DNA from 3 places in the Pandoraea apista genome. Region 3 is predicted to be linked to each of the others. Evidence: predicted binding sites of a transcription regulator. Region 3 holds the regulator's gene; each other region holds the start of a gene.
The links. The regulator LexA, encoded in region 3, represses DNA repair genes until DNA is damaged. The targets are predictions, from matches to a motif close to ACTGTATNNNNATACAGT.

Region 1 (3,248 bases), 460 kb from region 3:
CTCCGGCTGGATCGCCGTCATCATCGTCAGCGTGTCGCTGTTCGTTGGCGCGATGCTGATGATGGTCGGCCTCGCCGTCGCGTTTCAGACCTATTTCGAAATGCACGACACGCCGAACCGGCTTTCGCAGTAATCCCTTACCGTGACAACCCCCATCACCCACCGCCAACAGCCCACACTGGGTTTCATCGGTGCCGGGCGTGTCGCTCGCGCGCTTGCCACCGCTGCCAGCAGTGCAGGCTACGCGGTGTCGGCGGTCGCCAGCCGACAGATCGACGCCGCAAAGCGCATTGCGTCTGCGCTGCCGGAATGCGAGGCACTGCCGATTCATCGTTCGGAAGACATGAATGCCGTCTTCTCGCATGCCGATCTGGTTTTCCTGACCGTTCCCGACGATGCCATCGCCACATGTGCCACGTATCTCGCCCCTCGTGCCGGTCAGGCTCTGGTGCATTGCAGCGGGGCTTCTGAGGTCGCGTTGCTTGCGCCAGCCACGCGGCAAGGTGCGCAGATCGGCGGCTTCCACCCGCTGTTTCTCTTCGCTGGGCTTGATGACGACGCATCGCGCATGTCGGGAAGCGCGATCACCATCGAGGCTGACGCACCGCTGAACGCTACGTTGCATGACCTCGCCAACGCGATTGGCTGCCGTGCGCTGTCGATACCGGCCGGCGAGCGAATGCGGTATCACGCTGGCGCCAACTATGCCGCCAGTTTTCTGCTGTGCCTGCTCGACGAAGCCACCTTGTTGTGGAAAGCGATCGGCATGCCCGAAGACGACGCCCATGAAGCCATGTGGCCGCTCGTCATGGGCACCCTCAACGCCGCTCGTAACCGAGGGCTGTCCGGCGCACTGGCCGGCCCGGTGTCTCGCGGCGACGCCCGCATCGTGGCACGTCACACGGAAGTCCTCGCCTCCATGGGGGGCAATCACGCCACGCTCTACTCGCTCCTGACGCTTCGCGCCATTCACCTTGCCCGCCAACGGCCGAACGCGGACAGCGCCGCGCTCGACGCCATCGCACACACCATCGCGCCCTATTTGCCGCCGTTCCCCACAGAAAGCGACGCCTAGAGACACCCACCTGCCCCAGCAGGCCCAACCGGTCGAGACCAGCCGCCAAGGCCAGCTCGCCGGAGGCTCAAGTCGTATAGCCATCATTCTGCCTCTCGTCTCGAACACTGTATAAAAACACAGTATAATGACAAGCATGCCTCGCGAATGCCCCGCATTCGTGCCCCCGGACTGCCATCAAGGAGACGAGCCATGGCTTCGTCATTCGCGCCGCCCCCGTCGCGCAAGGGCCGGGGCGCCACCGCCAATCTCGAATCGCGCTATTCCGAATTCCGCCGCGAAAGCGACGAAACACGACATGAATCGGACGCCGCCCAGGAATGTGAGGTTAAGTTCGCAACCCAAGTCGCGCTGGAGAACGCGCGGACGATCATCTCGCGCAATCAATCTGCCGACATTCCGTTTGATCGTTCGATCAACCCCTACCGAGGTTGCGAACACGGCTGCACCTATTGTTTTGCCCGGCCCACGCATGCCTATCTGGGGCTGTCACCGGGACTCGATTTCGAAACACGTCTGTACGCGAAGCACAACGCGGCCGAGCGACTCGACGCAGAACTGCGCAAGCGGGGCTATCAACCGGCTCTACTCGCACTCGGCGCAAATACCGACCCATATCAGCCCATCGAGCGCGAATTCGGCATTACCAGGAGCGTGCTCGAAGTGCTTGAGCGGTTCGGTCACCCCGTGGGCATCACCACGAAATCCGCATTGGTCACGCGGGATATCGACATCCTGTCGCGCATGGCAGCGCGTGGCCTTGCCCGCGTTTTCATTTCAGTGGGAACGCTCGATGCGGATATTGCCCGCAAGATGGAGCCCCGCGCCAATACCCCTTCGCGCCGCATCGAAGCCATACGCAAGCTGACTGAGGCAGGCATACCGACCGGGGTGATCGTGGCGCCGATCGTGCCGGCACTGACCGATTTCGACATCGAACGGGTGTTGACGACAGCCGCGCAAGCCGGTGCAACCTATGCGGCCTACGTGATGCTGCGGCTTCCCCGCGAAGTCCACGATGTATTTGTCGACTGGCTGGAAGCCCATTACCCAATGCGGGCACGCCATGTCATGAGCCTGATCGAGCAGGTGCGCGACGGCAAACACAATAGCGCCGAATTCGGCACACGGATGCGGGGCACCGGTTTGCACGCCGAGCTGATACGCCAGCGGTTTCACCTGGCGGCACGCAAGTTGGGGCTTAATCAGGCCAGACCGCCGTTGCGCAACGATCAGTTCAACGTGCCTGCCCCCATTACGTCCCCCCTTGAAGACGGACAGCGCGCCGCGCGTCAGCGGCCGGGGTTCAACGCCCAAACGCAAGACAACGCTTCCGGTAAAGCCGACCCACAAATGCGCCTTTTCTAGGCGGGGTCGCCGCCGCGCTTGAATGGATAGGCAACGCACGCTGGGCGTTCTTTCGCCGGAAGGGGACGAAGCACGGATCGCCGCGTCGCATAACCCCAGCCTGCCGTACCTCCCCCGCCGTTCACTCCTCGACATGGATGGTAAGTGTCTCCTTGATCTCTTCCATCACGACATAACTCTTCGATTGCACGGCGCCGGGCAACTGCAAAAGGATGTCGCCGAGCAGCTTCCGGTACTCGGACATCTCACGAATGCGCGCCTTGATGAGGTAGTCGAAATCGCCGGAAATCAGATGGCACTCCATCACCTCCGGAATCCGCAGGACTTCGCGCCGGAACTGGTCGAACATGTTGCCCGACTTGTGATCCAGCGTGATCTCGACAAACACGAGCAACGACGCCCCAAGCGCTGCCGGATTTACCCGCGCGAAGTAGCCCATGATCACGCCGTCGCGCTCCATGCGCTTCACGCGCTCGATACAGGGCGTGATCGACAGCCCGACCTGTTCCGAGAGGTCTTTCATCGACATTCGGCCGTCTTGCTGAAGCAACGTCAGAATGCGCCGATCCAGCCGATCCAGCGTCCGGACCGATTGCTGCTGAACTCTCATGATTTATTCCTGAATTACAAAAATAAACATTAACTAAACCTAGCAATCCGAGAATAGCATGCGAATTATTACTGGATAACTATGGTTTTACAGGAGTCAACGCAATGAAGGTCATCGTTCTCGGCAGCGGCGTCATAGGTGTCACCAGCGCCTACTACCTGGCGAAGGCCGGGCACGACGTCACGGTGCTCGACC
Region 2 (3,248 bases), 2.6 Mb from region 3:
TTGTTCGAGATCTGCCTGACGCACGGCGGCATCGTCGTATCGTTGCGTGAGCATCGGGGCATACCAGCGCAATGCGAGATCGACGTCGGCAGGCCAGGCAATCCGCGTGTCGTGCAGCGCCATGAAAACCTCAACGAACGCACGCCAATCGGCGGCAGCGGCCGACGGCGGCTTGAAATCGGCGAGCACCCGCGCGGGCGTGGCCGATTGCGCCATGGCGTCGAGCAGACGTGTCGCGCTTACCGGACCAATGCCCGGAATAAGTTGCGCCACACGAAACCCCGACAGACGGCTGGCCGGATTGTGCGCCCAACGCAGTATCGACAGCATGTCTTTCACATGCGCCGCTTCGAGAAACTTGAGCCCCCCGAATTTCACGAACGGGATGTTGCGGCGTGTCAGCTCGAGTTCGAGCGCGGCGCTGTGGCTCCCCGTGCGAAACAACACCGCCTGTTGCGTCAATCGCGTGCCGGTCTCGCGCTGTGCCAGCACCTGATCGGCGACCCAGCGCGCCTGCCCGGATTCATCGCTCACGTTGACGAGTTGCGGCAGACGCGTCGAGTGACGGTCGGTCCATAGTGCCTTCGCATAGCGTTCGCTCGACTCGGCGATCACGGCATTGGATGCATCGAGAATCGGTTGCGTCGACCGGTAATTTCGCTCGAGCGTGACCACATGCGCAGGTTCGGCGAACTGGCCCGGGAAGTCGAGAATGTTGCGGATCGTGGCGGCGCGAAACGCGTAGATGGACTGCGCGTCATCTCCAACGACGGTCAGGCCGCGTCCATCAGGCTTCATTGCCAGCAGAATCTGCGCCTGCAAACGGTTGGTATCCTGGTACTCGTCGACGAGCACATGATCGAAACGCTCGCCCAACTCGCGCGCCAGTTCCGGCGCACTCATCATCTCGGCCCAGTACAACAGCAGGTCGTCGTAATCGAGAACGTGTTGCGCCTGCTTCGCGTCGACATAAGCGCCGAAGAGTGTCTTGAGTTGCGCTTCCCATTGCGCGCACCAGGGGAAGTGTTTCGCCAGCACTTCCGGGAGCGGTGCCTGACTGTTCACCACGCGCGAATAGATCGACAGACAGGTGCCCTTGAGCGGGAAGCGCGATTGCGTGTTGGAAAAACCGAGTTCGTGACGCGCGATACCCAGCAGATCCTCGGCGTCGCTGCGATCGTGAATCGTGAACGCTTCCGACAAACCGATACGCGTAGCAAAGTCGCGCAGAAGACGCGCACCGATCGCGTGAAACGTTCCGGCCCACGGTAACGAGGGCGGCTGCGACGACGCCAGCCCCAGAACCTTCTGGAGCACCGATCCCACACGCCGCTCCATTTCACCCGCCGCACGGCGTGAGAACGTAAGAAGCAGAATGCGATTCGGATCGGCCCCGCGCACGATCAGGTTAGCCACCCGATGCGCGAGCGTGCTCGTCTTGCCCGAGCCTGCGCCGGCTATGACGAGCAAGGGGCCGCCGGGCTCGCCGCCGTCGCCCACACCGTGGTCGACGGCCTCACGCTGGCGTTCGTTAAGTTCGGCCCACGGATCGCGGGCGGAGGCAGTCGGCTGTTCTGACATGCGGAATCTGGGAGAAGCACGGGAATGCGGGCCGTTGCCCGCGGTTACGCTCATCGAGTACTGTATATTTATACATTATATCGATGACACCAACGTCCATCGACCCCCGTTCCGAAATTGAGACGACTCCCGGATGTCGCCCAGACGATGGCGCTCCGATCTGTTCGATGACGATTATGACGATACGCACCGGCACCTCGTCGTGGACCGATCCGACCCTCATTGCGTGCGGCCGGTTCTACCCTCCGGGCGTCGCTACGCCCGAGGCGCGCTTGCGTCATTACGCTTCGAAGTTCGATCTGGTGGAAGTCGACAGCAGCTATTACCGTTTGCCCGACGCCGCCACGGCATGGCGATGGGCACAACGCACACCGGCGTCGTTTCGCTTTCACATCAAGGCATTTCGCGCGTTCACGGGTCATACGACACCGCTGGCCGCATTCCCCACCGACATTGCCAACGCACTTGCCGCAAACGCCGGGCCAGCGGCATCCGCAGGGAATGCCATCTCACTGACCGACATCCCTGCCGAGTTGCGAGACGAACTCTGGCGACGCTATCTCGAAGCGGTCGAGCCGCTGCGACAGAGCGGTCAGCTAAGCGCGATCCACTTTCAGTTCTCGCCACGCGTGCGCAACGACAAGGCCGGCAGGACACTGGTATTCGAGACGGCAAGACGACTGGAGGGCGAGCGGCACGCTATCGAATTTCGCCACCGCAGTTGGTTCGACACGCCCTCGCGCGAAGCCGCCACGTTGGCGATGCTGCGAGAGACCGGCGCGGCGCACACTATCGTCGACAGTCCCGGCGGGTTCGACAACACGGTGCCAGCCGTCTGGGCAACAACGCGCGACGACCTCTGTGTCGTGCGCCTGCATGGCCGTAACGCCGACGCGTGGAACCGGCGAGGCATCGTCGCCTCGTCCGGACGCTTCGTCTACGAATACAGCGCGAGCGAGCTGATCGACATCTCGGCTCGCGTGCAACGCATTGCCGCGCTAGCCGACGATACGCACGTCCTTTTCAATACAAATCACGAAGATCAGGGCATGAAAAACGCGTCGGCCTTTCAGCGCGCGCTGGTAAAGATGGCGCACGGCGAGCGCTAGGGAAACTACGTGTCCTCGCCGGCGCGGCGACCGCTCCCCTGCGACTTGCGCCACGCAGGCAGATCGGCGAGCCGCGCGCCTTCAGGTACTGCGCCGTGCTTGCCGTGTCCGACACGTTGCGCGCGATAGATCCCCGTATGGCCCGAGCACAGATAGGCCAGCACACAGGCGATCGCCGCGTAGCCGCCGATTTGCGGGCCGAAGATCTCGATGGCCATCAATGTCGACGCGATGGGCGTGTTGGCCGCACCGGCAAATACAGCGACAAAGCCAATGCCGGCGAGTACGGCGGCGGGCAACGTCAACACATGCGAGAGTGCGTTGCCCAGCGTCGCCCCCATGTAGAACAGCGGCGTCACCTCGCCGCCCTTGAATCCCGAGCCGAGCGTGAGAACGGTAAAGAGCGCCTTGCCGAGGAAGTCGTACCAGGGCAGCGTGGCGTGAAACGCGTCCACGAGGGTCGGAATACCCAGGCCGAGATACTGCGGCGTGCCCAACACCGTAGCGGCGGCGGCAACCGCCACGCCGCCCGCGAAGGGGCGTAGCGGCGCGTAGGCG
Region 3 (3,248 bases):
GCCGCATTGCGCATCGTTACCGAAGCAACGCGCATGGCCATGCCGGAGACGGCAATCGGTTTGTTCCCCGACGTTGGCGGTGGATACTTCCTTGCGAATCTCGCAGGGCATCTCGGTGAGTATCTCGGCACCACAGGCATCGTGTTCGGCGCGGTCGACGCGTGCGAAATCGGTCTGGCCGACGTCGTTGTTCCGCGTGCGTCGTTGCCCGCGCTGTGTGAATTGCTGGCCAATGGCGACTGGCAGGACAGCGACGCGGTGCTTAACGCGGCGCGTGAATTTGCCAGGGAAAGTCTGCCGCCTGCCGGTCTGGCGTCAGGCAAGCTCGCCCCGCTGCGCGATGTGATCGACAGTCACTTCGGTCTGTCGGACATGCCCGCGATTCTGAAGGCGCTCCAGCGTGAAGCACGCTGCGAGTACTCGGGCTGGGCCGAAGAGACGGAGCATCTGCTGCGCAGCAAGCGCTCGCCGCTGATGGTGTGCGTCACCTTGGAGCAGGTGCGGCGTGCACGTCAACTTTCGTTGGCTGACGAACTGCGTGAAGAGTGGTTAATGATGCGCAGCGTTTTCAATCTCGATGGCCGCACGGGCGCAGAGAGTGTCGAGGGCATTCGCGCATTGGTTGTTGACAAGGATCACGCGCCGCGCTGGCAACATGCCGACATCGAATCGGTAAAACCTGCCGATGTGGCGCGCTTCTTCGACGGCGAGCGTGCGGGCGCGGACAATCCGCTGCGCGAACTGGGTCGGTAGGTTCCCGGTAGCAGCCGTTGCGAAAGGCGGCACCGGGGCGCCTGAAGATTTATACCGCTGCCAGACAGAATTGCTCGCCGACGGCCTGATCCAGTTTGCGGCAGATATCGGCAATGCTGCCGACCATTACGATGTGCGACACATCGCGATATACGCGCACGTCGTGACCCGCGCGACCTGCTTCAGGCTCCCGCATGTCGCGACGCGCAAGTTCGCGCACGTTACGCGATGCCTTGATGGCTTTCCCGGACGGACACGTGCGACGCGTTGCAGATGCGACGGCGGCCGTGAGCGCACGGGGCAGGGCTGCGGTGCGCGAGCGTGCGGGCACGGTATAGGAGCGGGCGACGACGGGAGCCGATGCAAACGGGCCGGACAGGGCTGAGAGTCCATACACGGCCGACATCAGAGCCTGTGACGACACACGCACTTGCGATTGACCGAAAGACGTACGCAGCAAACCAAAGAGTCGAGCCATGATGCGATCCTTGTTCATGTGGGTCTGAGAGGCGTGTCCTGCCGCAGGTTTCGCAAATCGCGGGCGCAGCAGGGCACGGGCGCCGGACCCAGCCCGGCGCAGTCGGAGAAACAATGCTTCAGGGAGTGGGGTGCTGCGCTACAGCGCGCAGTCCCCGCATTCGCGCTTAGAGGTCGTTGTTGCGGATCAGACCGACCGCAATTCCTTCCAGCGCAAAGTCGCCGCTACCTTCATTGACGTTGATGTTCTCAAAGTCAGGATTCTCGGCAATCAGTTCTACACCGCCCGGCACACGGTGAAACCGTTTAACGGTCACGTCGTCGCCAAGACGCGCCACGACGATCTGACCTTCGCGGGCATCGGCGGCCTTCTGTACCGCCAGCAAATCGCCGTCGAGAATGCCTGCGTCGCGCATCGACATTCCGCGTACCTTCAGCAGGTAGTCGGGTTGGCGCGCGAACATGTTCGGGTCGCACTGGAAGTTGCGTTCAATATGTTCCTGCGCAAGGATCGGGCTGCCGGCAGCCACGCGGCCGACGAGAGGCAGAGACAACTGCATCAGGCCCATGTGCGGCAGCGTGAACTGGTGCGCTCCACCGGCTTCGTCCAGACGCTTGAGACGGATGCCTCGCGACTGCCCTGCAGCCAGTTCGATCACCCCTTTGCGCGCTAGCGCCCGCAGGTGTTCCTCCGCGGCATTGGCAGAAGAGAAGCCCAGTTCGGCGGCGATTTCAGCGCGTGTCGGCGGAAAGCCGGTGCGCTCGATCGCTTGTCGGACCAGTTCGTAGACCTGCTGTTGTCGGGCGGTAAGTTTGATCATGGCATCACTGTATGGAAGCACAGGTGGCTGTATTTTTGTACAGTGTTTGCAAAAAGGCAAGGGAAAACTTCAAGTTGTGCATGAAGTTCTTGCTGCGCCCCGCATGCTTTTGGTCTCGTGCTGCGCGCGCAATAAATGCGATTCCAAAATGTTTCCCGTTACGAACGGCCGAACCGGGGTTGCACACCGGTCTTTCTCACGGTCATCGGCAAGAGAAGGGGGCTAGAGGGCGGCAATGAGCCGCAATGGCCGTCAGAGGCCGCCGGCAATGGCTCGGCGGGCGTTTGACCGGTCGGAATTCACGGTTCAGCACGATTTCTCTAATCCTTATTCCGGCATAAACAAAAGAAAAAATATTATTTTTAATTATTTAGCCGCCCTCATAGACTGGCCTCCTACACACGAGAAGCAAACAAGGAGCGCAAGTCATGAGCAAAGCAGCACGGGGATGGAAAGCTAAAAAGCTGGCGGTCGCACTGGGCGGCCTGGCGCTGGCCGCTGGCATGACGATTCAGGCGCAGGCTGCGAGCCTGTCGCTGCTCAACGTGTCGTATGACCCGACGCGTGAGCTATATGCGGACTACAACAAGGCGTTCGAAGCCCACTACAAGCAGACCAGCGGCGACACGGTGACGGTGAAGGCTTCGCACGGTGGCTCGGGCAAGCAAGCCCGCACCGTGCTCGACGGTGCGCCCGCCGACGTTGTCACGCTCGGTATCTCTGCCGACATCGACGAACTGGCGCAAGCCGGTCTCGTGAACAAGGACTGGCAGAAACGCCTGCCGGATAACGCCACCCCGTACACCTCCACGATCGTGCTGCTGGTGCGCAAGGGCAACCCGAAGGGCATCAAGGACTGGGGCGACCTCGTCAAGCCGGGTATCAGCGTGGTGACGCCGAACCCGAAGACGTCGGCCGGCGCCCGCTGGAATTACCTTGCCGCGTGGCTCTACGCCCTTAAGCAACCGGGTGGCAACGAGCAAAAGGCGCAGGATTTCGTCAAGGCACTCTATAAGAACGTGGGCGTGCTCGATTCGGGCGCGCGCGGCGCGACCACGACTTTCGTGGAGCGCGGCATCGGCGACGTGCTGATCGCCTGGGAAAACGAAGCGCTGCTCTCGGTAAAGGATCTCGGTCCGGACAAGTTCGACATTGTGGTGCCGTCGTCTTCGATTCTGACGGAGCCGCCGGTGGCCG

Region 1: AT395_RS09745 (PA0069 family radical SAM protein) is a predicted target of LexA. The motif match lies at 1,182-1,199, and genes of this name have one in related genera.
Region 2: AT395_RS23305 (ATP-dependent helicase) is a predicted target of LexA. The motif match lies at 1,641-1,658, and genes of this name have one in related genera.

Annotation. Positions count from the first base shown of each region.
Region 1 is NZ_CP013481.2:2,100,512-2,103,759, reverse strand. Features, by position in the region: gene AT395_RS09755 (TM2 domain-containing protein) at 1-133, shown strand, start outside; gene AT395_RS09750 (Rossmann-like and DUF2520 domain-containing protein) at 143-1,075, shown strand; gene AT395_RS09745 (PA0069 family radical SAM protein) at 1,268-2,443, shown strand; gene AT395_RS09740 (Lrp/AsnC ligand binding domain-containing protein) at 2,565-3,053, opposite strand; gene AT395_RS09735 (D-amino acid dehydrogenase) at 3,158-3,248, shown strand, end outside.
Region 2 is NZ_CP013481.2:5,143,706-5,146,953, forward strand. Features, by position in the region: gene AT395_RS23305 (ATP-dependent helicase) at 1-1,581, opposite strand, end outside; gene AT395_RS23310 (DUF72 domain-containing protein) at 1,758-2,690, shown strand; gene AT395_RS23315 (voltage-gated chloride channel family protein) at 2,696-3,248, opposite strand, start outside.
Region 3 is NZ_CP013481.2:2,560,228-2,563,475, forward strand. Features, by position in the region: gene AT395_RS11925 (enoyl-CoA hydratase/isomerase family protein) at 1-753, shown strand, start outside; gene AT395_RS11930 (hypothetical protein) at 803-1,231, opposite strand; gene lexA (transcriptional repressor LexA) at 1,398-2,051, opposite strand; gene AT395_RS11940 (sulfate ABC transporter substrate-binding protein) at 2,480-3,248, shown strand, end outside.